DNA from 3 places in the Streptomyces sp. NPDC004542 genome. Region 1 is predicted to be linked to each of the others. Evidence: riboswitches for the same ligand, from Rfam matches in the RefSeq annotation. Region 1 holds a riboswitch; each other region holds the start of a gene.
The links. Region 1 has a riboswitch for cobalamin ahead of ABZX30_RS32765 (prenyltransferase/squalene oxidase repeat-containing protein). Riboswitches for the same ligand answer to the same signal wherever they lie in the genome.
Positions count from the first base shown of each region.

Region 2: linked by a shared signal. The riboswitch ahead of ABZX30_RS18365 (cobalamin biosynthesis protein) and the one ahead of ABZX30_RS32765 (prenyltransferase/squalene oxidase repeat-containing protein) in region 1 are both predicted to bind cobalamin.
Region 3: linked by a shared signal. The riboswitch ahead of ABZX30_RS10745 (CbtB-domain containing protein) and the one ahead of ABZX30_RS32765 (prenyltransferase/squalene oxidase repeat-containing protein) in region 1 are both predicted to bind cobalamin.

Region 1 covers NZ_JBEXLP010000099.1:13,104-17,973, reverse strand. The annotation lists gene ABZX30_RS32775 (CbiQ family ECF transporter T component) at 1-810, opposite strand, end outside; gene ABZX30_RS32770 (SCO2322 family protein) at 797-1,447, opposite strand; gene ABZX30_RS32765 (prenyltransferase/squalene oxidase repeat-containing protein) at 1,444-2,685, opposite strand; cobalamin riboswitch at 2,798-2,934, opposite strand; gene ABZX30_RS32760 (MBL fold metallo-hydrolase) at 3,147-4,208, opposite strand; gene ABZX30_RS32755 (aldehyde dehydrogenase) at 4,468-4,870, shown strand, end outside.
Region 2 covers NZ_JBEXLP010000030.1:20,131-25,000, reverse strand. The annotation lists gene ABZX30_RS18385 (class II aldolase/adducin family protein) at 1-194, opposite strand, end outside; gene ABZX30_RS18380 (lysozyme) at 389-1,141, shown strand; gene ABZX30_RS18375 (inorganic phosphate transporter) at 1,222-2,478, shown strand; gene ABZX30_RS18370 (hypothetical protein) at 2,515-2,742, shown strand; cobalamin riboswitch at 2,870-3,010, shown strand; gene ABZX30_RS18365 (cobalamin biosynthesis protein) at 3,111-4,052, shown strand; gene ABZX30_RS18360 (cobyric acid synthase) at 4,049-4,870, shown strand, end outside.
Region 3 covers NZ_JBEXLP010000013.1:72,161-77,030, reverse strand. The annotation lists gene ABZX30_RS10760 (alpha/beta hydrolase) at 1-202, opposite strand, end outside; gene ABZX30_RS10755 (histidine phosphatase family protein) at 390-971, shown strand; gene ABZX30_RS10750 (CbtA family protein) at 1,022-1,774, opposite strand; gene ABZX30_RS10745 (CbtB-domain containing protein) at 1,796-2,017, opposite strand; cobalamin riboswitch at 2,054-2,197, opposite strand; gene ABZX30_RS10740 (acyltransferase) at 2,263-3,609, opposite strand; gene ABZX30_RS10735 (DMT family transporter) at 3,917-4,819, opposite strand.

The DNA.
Region 1 (4,870 bases):
GGCGACCGAGGCCAGGAGGACCGGCAGCCCGTACGTGCCGCCTTCGGCGGTGAGCAGGCCGTACGTGCCCGCGCAGATGCCGAGCAGGCCGCCCAGGGTGAGGGCGGCGGTCGTACGGCGGATCCGGGCGGGGACGTCGGCGCTGCGGCCGTAACCGCGGGCGTCCATCGCGGCGGCGAGCGCGACGGACCGCTCCAACGCGCCCTCCAGTACCGGCAGTCCGACCTGGAGCAGGCCGCGCAGGCCCCGGTCCGGGCGGCCGCGCAGCCGGCGGGCGGCCCGCAGCCGTCCGACGTCGGCGATCAGGTGCGGCGCGAAGGTGAGGGCGACGACCACGGCCACCCCCGCCTCGTACAGCGCGCCGGGCAGGGACTTGAGCAGCCGGGCCGGGTTGGCGAGGGCGTTCGCCGCGCCGACGCAGACCAGCAGCGTGGCCAGCTTCAGGCCGTCGTACACCGCGAACAGCACTCCCTCGGCGGTCACTTCGCCGCCCAGACGGATGCCCTGCGCCCAGTGGGGCAGCGGGACCTCGGGGAGGCTGACGAGCACGTGCGTGCCGGGGATCGGGGAGCCGAGCACCACCGCGAAGACGAGGCGGATGAGCAGGACGGCGAGGGCGAGCCGGGCGAAGGCACCGTAGGAACGGGCCCAGGGGGCGGTGCCGCGGTGGGTGGCCACGACGTAGGCCGAGGCCGCCACCAGCAGGGCGAGGAGCAGGGGGTTGGTGGTGCGGGTGGCCGCGGTGCCCAGGCCGAGGGACCACAGCCACCAGGCGCCGGGGTGCAGCGCGGGGACGTTACGCGCGGCCACGGCGCCGAGCCCGCCATATCGCCGCCGTACCCAGGAGCACGACCGCGCCCACGCCCACCGGCAGGCCCACCGAAGGACCGTGCGCCGGCTCGCTCCGGTCCGGCTTCCCGTCCGTCCCGGCGTCCGGCTTCCCGGCCGCCACCTGCTCCCCGCACCCCTTGCGCGGATACCCGGCGATCGCACACAGCAGCGCGTTGGCGTCGTAGCGGAGCGGGCCGGCCGCGGCGGCCAGCGCGTCCGCCGTCGTCCCGTCGGCCGGGACCGCCGCGCAGGCCGTCCGGCGGGCGGGCGGTGTCTCGCCGGCCGGGGCGTCCGCGGCCGTGCCGAAGTCGAGGACGAGGGCCACCCGCTTCCGGCCCGCCTGAGCGGGCGTCCGGGCGCAGATCGCGTCGAAGTCCGCGGTGCCGCGCGGACGCGTGGCGTCGGCGGAGTCCTCGCTCACCGCGAACCGGAAGCCCTGGACGTCGCCGTCGGCGGGACGCGCCGTCGACGGGCCCTGGGTGGCGTACGTCCAGTGGCCGCCGGTGTGCTCCCAGAAGGACCAGTAGCGGTAGCCGGCGGCCTCGGCCTGCCCGGCCGCCGCCACGCACAGGAACACGGCCAGGAGCAGTGCCCCGGCACGGCGGACGGCGGTCACGGCTGCTGCCTCCGGCGGCGGCCGCTGAGCAGGAAGCCGATGCCGATGCCCGCGACGAGGCCGGTGCCGACGATCCACCACAGGCTCGTCCCCGAGTCGTGCCCGGCCGGCTCGGTCTCGCCGCCGGTGGCCCGGGCCGTCGCCGTCCGCGGCGCGGGTCCGGTCGCGCCGAGGGCCCGCACCAGGTCCGTACCGCCGAAGTGACGCGGGTCGGCGCCCATCGCGTGCGCGGTGAGGATCAGTTGGGCGTAGGCGGCGGGGCCGCTCTGCTTCGCCCACCGCGCGGCGTTCTTCTCCAGCCAGGCGTACGGCTTGTGCGCCTGCTTCGTCCAGCCCCGCGCGGCCAGGGCGACGACCGCGTCGGCGGTGTTGCCGTAGTCGGGCTGGTCCTTGGCGCCGGGGAGGGCGGAGGTGAGGTGGCCGCTGTCGTGCATCTCGTCCGCCAGGTAGGCGGCGCCGTTGCCGGCGATCTCCCGCGGGGTGAGCGGCTTGTCCGAGTCGGCGCAGGCGTAGCCCTCCTCCGGGGCCTTCGCGGCCGTCGTCACGAAGCCCTTGCCGAGCGCGCCCAGCACCCCGGCCGCCGTCGCGTCCGCGTTGGCCGCCAGTCCGCCCTTCTTGTCCGGCTGGTAGGCGAGGGCGCCGCCGCCGTCCTCGTCGCAGGGGATGGACCACGTGGCGAGCAGGTCGGCCGGGGTCCTGGTCCCGGTGCGCAGGTGGAGGGGGTCCTCGCCGGCCGCCGCGAGCGCGCCGACGACGACGGAGGTGGAGTTGGTGTCGCTGGGCGAGCCCGGCGTGTACCCCCAGCCGCCGTCCTTGTTCTGCGCCTTCTTCAGCCAGACGGCCGCCTTGTGGACCTCGCCGTCGTGCTCGCCGAGCGCCTTCAGGGCCTGCACGGCGGCGGCCGTGCTGTTGGTGTCGGCCTGGGCCTTGGTCTTCTCGCACGACGTGGCGGGATCCGGGCGGTAGGCGGGGAAGCCGCCGTCGGCGCACTGCTGCCCGGCCAGCCAGTCGACGGCCTCGGCGGCGGGCCGGACACCGACCGTGCGCTGGGCGAGCAGCGCGAGGGACTGCCGCCACACCCCGTCGTACTTCGGGTCCGTGCCGCCGTACAGCCCGGACGGGAGCGCCGTCGACGGGGAGGGCGACGGGGACGCGGCCGTGGCGGGCGCGGCCGCGGCTATGACGCCGACGGCGGCGAGAGCCGCGGCGCCGCGGCGGACGTTCCGGCGGACGTTCATGGTCGGGTACTGCCTCTCCCTGCGGGGGAGCGCGGGCAGCACGGGAGGACCCCGGGCGGCTCGGCTCCGTAGACCTCGACGGTGCCGTGCGCGGCGGGCCGCCGCGCGCGTGAGCCGGTCAACGTCCCGTGCGGGGTGGTCCGGCTCACCGTCGAAGGACGGCTCACGGTTGCGGGTCAGCGCCGGAATTGCACCGGCTTCCCCCCGTACGGGTGATGACGACCCGGTCACTCTACCCGGCGGTATCCGGGGGCTGAGAGGCGGCTGTGGGCCGGGGCGCGGGCGGGTGGCCGGGCGGGACGGCTGTGCGGTGGCCGGGGTCCCGTCCGCGGCGCGGACGGAGAGACCGATGAGGGGCCGGTGAAGAGACCGTTCGGGAGACTGCCGTGTTCCGGCCGGACGGCCGGGGCGTACGGGGGCGGCGAGAGCCTCGCCGGTTCGCGGGGGGCGGGACGACCGGATTACACGGCCGCGTAGGCCACCGGCTCGCCCTCCGCCACCGCCTCCGCCCGCCCCAGCTTCACCAGTCTCCGCAGATGGGCCTCCGCCTCCGACACCGCGATGGTCCGCGAACCGTACGGGATCTGCTCCCAGGGCCGGTTCCACTCCATCCGCTCGGCCAGCTGCCAGGGGGTGAGGGGCTCGGCGAGGAGGGAGAGCAGGCCGGTGAGGCGGGCCTCGTGGTGGGCGAGCAGGTCCCGGACCCGGGACGGGGCGTCGGTGAAGGCGTGCTGGTGGGCCGGCAGGATCTCGGCGGGGTCGAGTGCGCCGATCCGCTCCAGCGAGGCCAGGTAGTCGCCGAGGGGATCGGTGACCTCCCCCACGCTCGGCTTCGCTCGCGCGGGGGCGCCCCCATCGTCGTCGGGGTCCTCGTACAGCCCGATGTGCGGGGTGATCCCGGGGAGCAGGTGGTCGCCGGAGAAGAGGCGGCCGTGGCCGGGCAGCCGGGCCGGATGGGCCTCCTCCAGGTGCAGGCAGACGTGGCCCGGGGTGTGGCCCGGCGTCCACAGGGCGCGCAGGCGGCGGCCGGGGAGGTCGAGGAGTTCGCCGGGGACGATCTCGCGGTCGGGGAGGGCGGGGGAGAGGCCGGGCACGGCACGGCGGCGGCCGCCGCGCAGGGGGGCCACGTGCTCCTCGGGCGCTCCGGCGGCGGTGAGCTTGGCGGCCATATAGGTGTACCAGCGCCCGGGGTCGGTCCGCCGGGCCCGGCGGACGATCGCCGCGTCGGCCGCGTGCATCGCGAGCCACGCGCCGGAGGCCTCCCGCACCCGCCCGGACAGCCCGTGGTGGTCGGGGTGGTGGTGGGTGATGACCACACCGTGGATCTCGGTGACCGCGGTGCCGAGGGCCGCCAGCCCCGCCACCAGGGTGTCCCAGGACGCCGGGTCGTCCCAGCCGGTGTCGATCAGCACCGGGCCCCGGTCGGTGTCGACCACGTACACCAGCGTGTGACCCAGCGGGTTGTCCGGGATCGGGACCGCTATGGACCGTACGCCGCCGCCGTGCTCGAACGTCTTCGCCATCCGTCCTCCGCCCGTCCCGCCCCGGCCGTCTCCCGCGACCGCTGCCCACTATAACTAGAACTCGTTTCACCAGAGGGGGCCCGTCACCGATGGGGAGCACCTGGAATGCGGGGCGTGACCACCGCTCCTACGTTGGTTCGGGGTGGCCGTCTTCGCGAACTGATTCCCGGGCTGCCGACCGGGTCTGGCCTAGTTCGACCAGAACTGATATCAGTTTCTGAAACGGCGTCAGATTTGGTAGCGCGGGAGGCAGTCGGCCATGACCGAGCTCGTGGAACACGGACAGCTGTTCATCGGCGGGGAGTTGACCGACCCTCTGGGCAAGGACGTCATCGAGGTCGTCTCCCCGCACACCGAGGAGGTCATCGGACGGGTGCCGCACGCCTCGCGCGCGGACGTGGACCGGGCCGTCGCCGTGGCGCGCCGCGCCTTCGACGAAGGGCCCTGGCCGCGTACGCCGCTCGGGGAGCGGATCGAGGTCGTCGGCCGCATCAAGGACGCGATCGCCGCCCGCCACGAGGAGATCGCCCGCGTCATCTCCGCCGAGAACGGCTCACCGTACTCCTGGAGCGTCCTCGCGCAGGCCCTCGGCGCGATGATGGTGTGGGACGCGGCGATCAGGGTCGCGCGGGACTTCACGTACGAGGAGACCCGCGACGGGG
Region 2 (4,870 bases), on a different contig from region 1:
GTCACGTCGTGCGGCGTCAGCCGGTCGTACGGGACGCCCGACGGAGTGACCAGCACGGTGTCGCCGACGCGCACCGACACGTTGCCGGAGGTGCCGACGACGAGTCCGTCGGCCACGGTCCGGCGGGCCGTCGCGACCAGCGCCTCCCAGGCCCGTGACTCCTGCTCACGTACACCCCTGCCCTCTTCAGCCATGGCCGTGATCCTGCCAGGGATGTGCTGACGCGGTGTCACGACGGCGGGATCCAGGTCGAAATCGACCCCCTCCGAAAGGGTGCATAAGGCTACAAATACATCTTTTTCTCGCGTTGACTGGGGATCATCCATCAGCAGATGGTCTTCCCACCCTCTGCACGGTTTGTCGTGCACGCCGCCATTCCGGGGGAATCATGCGCCTGTCCCGTGTACGCACCCGTCTGCTCGTGGCGGCCGCGGCGGCACTCACCGTGGGAGCGGCGGCACCTGTCGGCGGCCCGGCCACGGCGGACCTCCTGAGGGGACACGACGTCTCGTCCCACCAGAAGACCGTCGACTGGCCGGACGTGAAGGCCAGGGGCGCCCGGTTCGTGTACATCAAGGCGACCGAATCCACCGATTACCGCAATCCCTACTTCGCCCAGCAGTACGACGGCTCGCGCGGGGCCGGCCTGATCCGCGGGGCGTACCACTTCGCGCGGCCGGACGAATCGTCGGGAACCGCCCAGGCCGCGTACTTCGCGCGGCACGGCGGCGGCTGGTCCGCCGACGGCCGGACGCTGCCGCCCGCGCTGGACATCGAATACAACCCGTACGACAGTGGGCGCCAATGCTACGGCCTGAGCCAGACGAAGATGGTCGACTGGATCCAGGCCTTCAGCGACGAGATGCTGCGGGAGACCGGCCGCCGCCCGGTGATCTACACCACCACCCACTGGTGGAACGACTGCACCGGCCGCAGCACCGCCTTCGCCGATCACGCCCTGTGGCTCGCCCACCACTCCGGCGACCCGGGCGACCTGCCGGCCGGATGGTCGTCCTGGACCTTCTGGCAGTACGACAACAGCGGCAGCCTGCCGGGGGACCAGAACCTCTTCAACGGCTCAGCGGACGAGCTGAGGTCGTTCGCCGGGGACGACCGACGGCTGACCGTTCCGACACCCTGATGCCCTTCTCAGTTCACCTTCCGTTCACTCAGGTTGCCTACGTTCATCCAGCCAATGACGTCGAAAGATTGCCTGGGTAAATGGAAAGCTTCTCGCTGATCCTCGCGATTGTGGTCGTAACCGCACTCGCGTTCGATTTCACGAACGGTTTCCACGACACCGCCAACGCGATGGCCACCACCATCTCGACCGGTGCCCTCAAGCCCAAGGTCGCGGTGGCCATGTCCGCCGTGCTCAACCTGGTGGGCGCTTTCCTCTCCGTGGAGGTCGCCAACACGATCTCCAAGGGTCTCGTCGACGAGAACGGCATACGTCCCGAGGTCATCTTCGCCGCCCTGGTCGGCGCGATCCTCTGGAACCTGCTGACCTGGCTGGTGGGGCTGCCCTCCAGCTCCTCGCACGCCCTCATGGGCGGCCTGATCGGCGCCACCGTCGCCTCCGCGGGCTTCGGCGCGGTCCACGGTGACGTCCTCGTCACCAAGGTCCTGCTCCCGGCGGTCGCCGCGCCGGTCGTCGCGGGGCTGGCGGCGATGCTCGCCACCCGGTTCTCCTACGGCATCGGCAAGAACGCCGAGGGCGAGGCCACCCGCAAGGGCTACCGCGCCGGCCAGATCGCCTCGGCCGGCCTGGTCTCCCTCGCCCACGGCACCAACGACGCGCAGAAGACGATGGGCATCATCACCCTCGCGCTGATCGCCGGCGGCTCCATCGCCCCCGGCTCCAACCCTCCCACCTGGGTGATCCTCTCCGCCGGTCTGGCCATCGCGCTCGGCACCTACATCGGCGGCTGGCGCATCATCCGCACCATGGGCAAGGGCCTGACCGAGCTGGAGCCGCAGCAGGGCTTCGCGGCCCAGACGAGCGCCGCGACCGCCATTCTCGCCTCCTCCCACCTGGGCTTCTCCCTCTCCACCACCCATGTCGTCTCCGGCTCCGTGATGGGCGCGGGCCTGGGCCGCAAGGGCGGCGTGGTCCGCTGGTCCACGGCGACCCGGATGCTCGTCGCCTGGGCGCTGACCCTCCCGGCCGCCGCGCTGGTCGGCGCGCTCGCCGAGACGGTCACCGGCCTCGGCGACTGGGGCACCGCGCTGGTGGCGGTCTTCCTCGTGGCCTCCAGCGCCGCGATCTGGAAGATGTCCCGCCGCGAGGTGGTCGACGCCACCAACGTCAACGACACCGAGGAACCGGCCGGCGTGGTCACCACCGCGATCGCCGCCGTGACGCCGCCCCCGGCGGGCACCGTGGCCGAGGACCTCACGGCCACGATCCCCTCCCCCGCGACACCCCTCGCCGTCCCCACCGTCGACCCGGCGACCCCGCCGGCCGCCGCCGTCTGATCCCGGGCACCCGGTAACCAAGGAAGCAGCTCTGCTATGAAGATCGACTGGGCAGCCCTCGGCTCCGTCTTCGGCGTCAGCCTCGCAGTCACCGTCGGCCTGGTGGCCCTCTTCACCCTGGGCATCCAGGGCCTGTCGCGACGCGAGCGCGCCGCCGCGCAGGGCGACTCGGCGGCGCTGGCCGTCGCCGGCGCGTACGTCTGCTTCGCGGCATGCGCGGCGGCGGTGGCCTACGGCATCTACCTGATCACGAACAAGGCCTGACCGAGGCCGCACAGGCTCCTCCCCGAACCCTCGGGGAGGAGCCTTTCGCATGCCGCCCCACCGTCGCCCGCACTCCGGTGTGGGCCTCAGCACACTCTCCCCCCGCAGGTCAACAGCAAGTTGACGGCCCTTCCGGGGCCGTGGTGGACTTCCGGGGCCATGTACGGCGGCAAGGGAGGAAGCCGGTGTGAATCCGGCGCGGTCCCGCCACTGTCACCGGGGTAGGTAGCCCCGGGAGCCAGGAACTCCCACCGCCGGTCTCGTCGAACCAGGGCGCGGACACCCTGAGTGAGGACATATCGCCATGTTGGCCTGCCGTTCGAGATACAGCCCGAGGTCGCTGCCCGCCGCCACGGCCGGCTGAGCCGGTGCGTGCCGATCGCGTCTTCGCGTACGGCGCCACCGCCGGCCTCCTCGGCGACCGGCTGCTCGGTGATCCCCGCCGCGGGCACCCGGTGGCCGCGTTCGGGCGGGCCGCCGCCGCCGTGGAGCGGGCGCTGTGGCGGGACCACCGGGGGTGGGGCGCACTGCACACCGTGGTGTGCGTGGGCGGTGCCGCCGGTCTGGGAGCCATCGCCGCCGCGGCCGTCCGTCCCTCCCGCGCCGCTTCCGTCGCGCTGACCGCCGCTGCCACCTGGGCCGTCGTGGGCGGGACCTCCCTCGCGCGGGAGGCCCGCGGCATCGGGCGCGCCCTGCGGGCCGGGGACGTCGAGGGTGCCCGGGCGCGGCTGCCGCACCTGTGCGGACGGGACCCGCAGGCGCTCGACGCCGACGGGATCGCCCGGGCCGTCGTGGAGTCCGTGGCCGAGAACACCTCCGACGCGGTGGTCGGCGCCCTGGTGTGGGGGGCCGTGGCCGGGGTGCCCGGACTGCTGGGCTTCCGGGCCGTCAACACCCTCGACGCCATGGTCGGGCACAAGTCACCCCGGTACCGGCGGTACGGATGGGCCTCGGCCCGGCTCGACGACCTCGCGGGCTGGCCGGGGGCGCGGCTGACCGCCGCCCTGGCCGCCGTGGCCGGAGACGACCGCCATGGGGCCGTCCGGGCCTGGCGTGCCGACGCGGCCGGGCATCCGAGCCCCAACGCCGGGCCGGTGGAGGCCTCGTTCGCCGGGGCGCTCGGCGTGCGGCTCGGCGGGACGCTCTCCTACGGGGGGCGGGTGGAGCACCGGCCCGTGCTGAACCAGCGGGGACGCGCCGTCGCCGTACCCGACATCGAGCGGGCCGTACGGCTCTCGCGGCGCGTCGGCCTGCTCGCGCTCGGCTTCACCGTCGCCGCGCGCGTCATCGTGAAGGGACGTGGGAAATGAGCGGGGGTCTCCTCGTCGCCGGCACCACCTCCGACGCCGGCAAGAGCGTCGTCACGGCCGGGATCTGCCGGTGGCTGGTGCGGCAGGGGGTCAAGGTCGCGCCGTTCAAGGCGCAGAACATGTCCCTCAACTCGTTCGTGACGCGGCAGGGCGCGGAGATCGGGCGGGCACAGGCCATGCAGGCCCAGGCCTGCCGCGTCGAGCCGACCGCGCTGATGAATCCCGTGCTGCTCAAGCCCGGTGGGGAGCAGAGCAGTCAGGTCGTGCTGCTGGGCAGGCCGGTGGGCGAGCTGAGCGCGCGGGGATACCACGGCGGGCGGCAACAGCGGTTGCTGGGCACCGTCCTGGACTGTCTCGCCGAGCTGCGGGGCACGTATGACGCGGTGATCTGTGAGGGGGCCGGTTCGCCCGCCGAGATCAATCTGCGGCGGACCGACATCGTGAACATGGGGATCGCGCGCCCTGCCCGGCTGCCGGTGCTCATCGTCGGCGACATCGACCGCGGCGGCGTCTTCGCCTCCTTCTTCGGGACCGTCGCGCTGCTCTCGCGCGAGGACCAGGAACTCGTCGCCGGGTTCCTCGTCAACAAGTTCCGCGGTGACGTCTCCCTGCTGGAACCCGGCCTCGACATGCTGCACGGGCTCACCGGGCGGCGGACGTACGGGGTGCTGCCCTTCCGGCACGGGCTCGGCATCGACGAGGAGGACGGACTGCGGGTCTCGCTGCGCGGGACCGTGCGCGAGCCGGACGTCGCCGCGCCCGTCGGCGAGGACGTGCTGCGGGTCGCCGTCTGCGCGGTCCCGCTGATGTCCAACTTC
Region 3 (4,870 bases), on a different contig from region 1:
AGTACCGCTCCTGGCTCCAGGCCGACAGGTCCGAACGCCCGGAGCCCACGTAGTCGAACAGCACCACCCGGTATCGGTCGGTCAGGGCCGGCGCGACCAACCGCCACATGTTCTGGTCGCAGCCGAACCCGTGCGCCAGCACCACCACGGGCGCACCGGCCGGCCCGGCGACCGTCACGTTGTTTCTCAGGCGGATGTCCATGCCGCCCATCCTCGCACCCGCCCGACGCCGCTCAGGAAGGGGGCGACGGCCGCGCCGGCATCCCGGGCGGTGACGGGGCCTTGTCCGGGCCCGCGCTCGGCAGCCGTCCTGGGATGCCGTCGGTGCTATGTTCGCGGCCGGGGCCAGGCGATCCGCCTCCGACGCCGACCGCAGGAGGAACAGCCACGTGACCAGCCGTATGACCTTCGTCTCGCCCGCGACGAGCCCGTCGCTGCGGCAGGCCCGTTTCTACGACGGCGACTCGGTCGACGCGATGGGGGCGGCGTCCGCCCGCTCCGCCGCCGGATGTCTGCGCTCGCCCGCCCGGGTGACCGCCTCGCCGAGTGCGCGCTGCCGGGAGACGGCCCGGGCGCTGGGTCTCGAGGTCGTGGAGACGCCGGAACTGCGGGGTCTGGACGTGGGCCGCTGGCGAGGCCGCACGCTTGAGGAGGTGGCGGCCGCCGAGCCGGAGGCAGTGGGCCACTGGCTCGCCGACCCCGGCTGGGCGGCACACGGCGGCGAGTCGGTGCGGGACGTGTGCGTGCGGGTCGGGCGCTGGCTGGACGCCGCGCAGGACACGGACGGCCGTACGCTCGCCGTGGTCGAGCCGGAGGTCGTGCGGGCAGCGGTCGTTCACGCCCTGGGGCTGCCGGGATCCGCCTTCTGGCGGCTGGACGTGCCGCCGCTGGCGGCCACGGAACTCAGCGGACGGGCCGGCAGGTGGAACCTGCGGCTCGGGCAGCCGCTGGCGGTGCCGGTCACCGCCTGACGCGAGAGGGCCCCCGGACGGTTCCGGAGGCCCTCTTGTGCCGGGACCGTTCAGTTCGAGACGGGTACCGTCCGCCCTGACGGGGCTTTCGCGGGCTTGGGATTGAGCTGCCGCTCGGCCAACTCACCGAAGAGCAGCCCGAATCCGCCCCACAGGACAGCCTGGACGGCCAGCGCCGACAGCCGGAACCGCCACAGCAGCGTGGCCGGGAAGTCCTTGGGCACCTCGTTGACGACCGGCAGGAACGCGTACGCCAGCCCGAGGACGACGATGAACACGGCCACCGCGGCCACCGTCGCCCACCAGGTGCCCAGCCCGGGCGTCAGGCGCCGGCCCAGGATGGTGGCGGCGATCGCGAGCAGGACGCTGAGCAGCATCATCAGGAAGTACAGGGTGGTCCGCTTGCCGATGGTGTCGGGGTCGCCGACCGACGGCGGATTGGCCGGGTACTTCAGGAACGGCACGACGTACACGGCGAGCAGCGCGCACACGGACAGCAGCAGTGCCGTCGCCCGCGGCGAGAAGCGGCCCACACGGCCGAGCGCGAAGCAGTACGCCAGCGCTGCGATGCCGCCGAAGGCGACCCCGTAGACGAGGACGCCGGTGGCGAGGCCGGCGGTGGACTGAAGGGAGCGGGAGACGACTTCCGCCTCGTGCTCGTGGGAGTGGGTGTCCTCGAAGCCGATCGCCTTGTCGACGTTCGGCTCCCCCAGGAGGTAGGCGACGAGCAGCGCGAGCACGCCGGCGGCCAGGCCGGCGAGCATGCCCCGCACGAGGAGATTTCTTACCGTTGCGGAATTCATGGGCGGGCGGCGTCCCCCGCGTCAGTGGCAGGGGAAACCGAGCAGGTGGCGGGCGTCGTGCACCCATTCGTGGACGTCCGTGCCGCTGAACACGGAGGTGGCGCCCTGCTCGGCGCCGACGAAGTACAGCAGGACCATCATCAGGATGCCGAAGAAGACGGCCCAGGGTGCTATCGCCTTCAGCGGCAGCTTGGCGGGGATGGCGGGTGTGGTTGCTGTCGGCTGGGCGACGGTCTGCGCCATGGCAGAACCTCCTCCGGGAGTTCGCGTCCCATCTCGGTGGTGCACATGACGACGGCCACGGGTCTGACTTGCCCGACCCCCAGGAGGCGTCTGGCATACAGTGGCGCGACCGTGCCGGATTCCCACCGGCTTCCGTCTCGCCGTCGTCGATATCGGACAGACCGTACCGCGTGACGTCGGCCTGGCCAAGACCGCCCCCGCTCGGCGTGATCTTCCTCTCCAAGGGGGCGCCCGCCGACCGGCGTTCACTTCGTGGCGTCATACCGCTTCTCGTCGGGGCGGGCACCGTACGGCAGTTGACGCGGGCTCATCCGGGTCGCGGCCCAGCGTGTGCGTCCTGCCGCGACCATGGACCTCCAGGATCGGTTCCGCTTGAAGGGCGTCTCGAAGAGCTTCGCGAACAGCCAGGCCGACAGGAGCGAGGCGGGCAGTCCCAGCACCACGGTGAAACAGAACGTGGGCAGCGGGGCCGACACGTACTCCGGGGCGATCTTCCGGACGACGACCATGACGATCGGCAGATGAATGAGGTAGAGGCTGTACGAGATGTCGCCGAGACCGCGCACCGGTCGTGTGGCGAGGAGCCGCACCAGAACGGCGGGACGCCCGGTGGCGACCGCCGCGAGGAACATCGTCATGGCGGGTGCCACGGCGAGGTCCACCCAGAAGTAGTGATGTACGGTCCAGGCGGGCCCCTGGACAGCGATGAGCAGTACCACCGGCAGGGCGGACAAGGCGGCGAGCCGGTGCCAGGGCATGGCCCGGATCTCTTCTCGCGCGACGACGATTCCCGCGCCGGCCAGACCGGCGACGAACACGGGCGCGAGATGCGGGGTCAGCAAGTTGTCGCCTTCGGCCGGGGATGCGCCTGCCGCCACCAGCCCACGCAGGGACACCAGGAGTGTCACGCCCGCGACGAGGAGTACCGCCCCCAGCCGCCGCCGCAGAAGAAGCAGCAACGGGAAGAGCAGATAGAGCTCCGCCTCCACGGCGATCGACCAGAAAGCGCCGTTGGGCGTGGGAGCCGTGAAGACGTCCTGGAGCGCCAGACCGTAGACGAGGAGCGTTCTGCCGTTCGGCGGCCCGTGATGCGAGGCGGGCACCACGAAGTGACCGATCACCACGCTCAGTGCGAGTGCGGCCCAGTACGGCGGAAGGATGCGCCAGGCACGCCGTCGCAGAAACCGGGCGATTCCGCCCTGCCGCCAGCCGTGACGCGCTGGGGAGACGGCCAGCGAGAAGCCGGACAGTACGAGAAAGAAGACGACGGCGAGACGCCCGTACATCAGCCAGCCCAGCCAGGACGGCCCCGAGTTCTCGGGAAAGCCTGGAAAGGCCAGCAGCCAGCAGTGGAAGAGGAGCACGTACAGCGCGGCCACACCGCGGAGCCCGTCAAGACCCGGCACATGGCCGCCGCCTGCTCCGGCCGTTCCGGACGCCTGCCGTCGTATCGGGACGGCCACGGCGGACTCGCTGCTGACGGGGCGGGGCGATAAGGATGAGATCGTTCGGCCCTTTCTCTCGGCGCCATGTCGGAACAGGCAGCCCTCGATCGCGGTCCGGGGGGCACGGCGCCACCCACGGCGACTCATACGTCGCGCACAGCGAGGGGGTTCAATGCCGCACGAGCGCTGCCGCCGCGGGTTACGCGGGCATTCAGAGCCGCCGCCGGGCACGTCGGCGGGCGCGAGGCCCCTGCTGTCGCCGGGGTACACGCCGGGTGCGGCGGGGAGCTTGGCCTGGAGGAGGTCCATGACCGTGGAGTCGGTCAGCGTGGTGACGTCGCCGAGCCGGCGGTTCTCCGCGACGTCGCGCAGCAGGCGACGCATGATCTCGCCGGAGCGGTTCTTCGGCAGCTCCGCCACCGGCAGGCCGGGTTTATCAGCCTGGATTGTTCCCTCACGTGTGAGTGACCGAATCGGGTTCCGCCTCGTCCCAGCTCCCGCCGGAGGCCACCACGGGCGAGCGGGTCAGCCCGACGATGCCCGCCGCCATGAGGCCGACTCCCACGGCCTCGGGCACCATGCGCCAGCCCAGCGCGATGCTCTCCCCGAACAACAGGCCGCCCAGGGTGACGCTGATCAGGGCATCCCCCAGCGTCAGGGCCGGCTGGGAGGCCGCCAGCGTGCCGGCCCGCAGCGTCCACTGGAGCAGCAGCACGCTGAGCAGACCGGTGGTGGCGGCGGCGTAGGTGTGCCAGGTGGTGAGGACGGCGACGGGCCCTGCCGCGAAGCGCCCGGTCACCTCTTTGATCAGGGCGGCGGTCACCGCGAAGCAGGCGGCGGTCGCGACGCCGAGCGTGACCGCCTGCGCGGGGCCGCGCATACGGCGGGCGGCGAGCAGGAGGACGGCGACGCAGCACGCCGATCCGCCCCCCACCGCGAGCCAGCGCCAGTCGTCGGCCCGGTCATCGCCCGGGGACGGGGACGCGCTGAGCAGGAAGAGCGCCAGTCCGCCCGCGAGCATCACGAAGGCTCGCCAGGTACCGGCGTCGGGGCGGTGCCGGAACACCGCGGCGCCCACGAGCAGAGTGAACAGCAGTTCGGTGCAGAGCAGGGGCTGCACCACGGAGAGTTCCCCGGCGTCCAACGCGATCACCTGGAAGACGGCCGAGAACACCATGGCCGTCGCCCCGGCCCACCAGTACGGATGGCTCAGCAGTTCCGCCAGTCGGGCCACCGCGGCCTTGGCACCGCGGCCGGTGACGTCGTCCGGTTCGACGGCAGCCCTGCGCTGCAGGACGGCCGCCGCCGCGTTGGACAGCGCGGAGAGCAGAGCCATGACGACCGTGAGCACATTCATGCGCATGCCTGACGTTGACGAGATGTACGCGGTGATAAACCTACCCATACC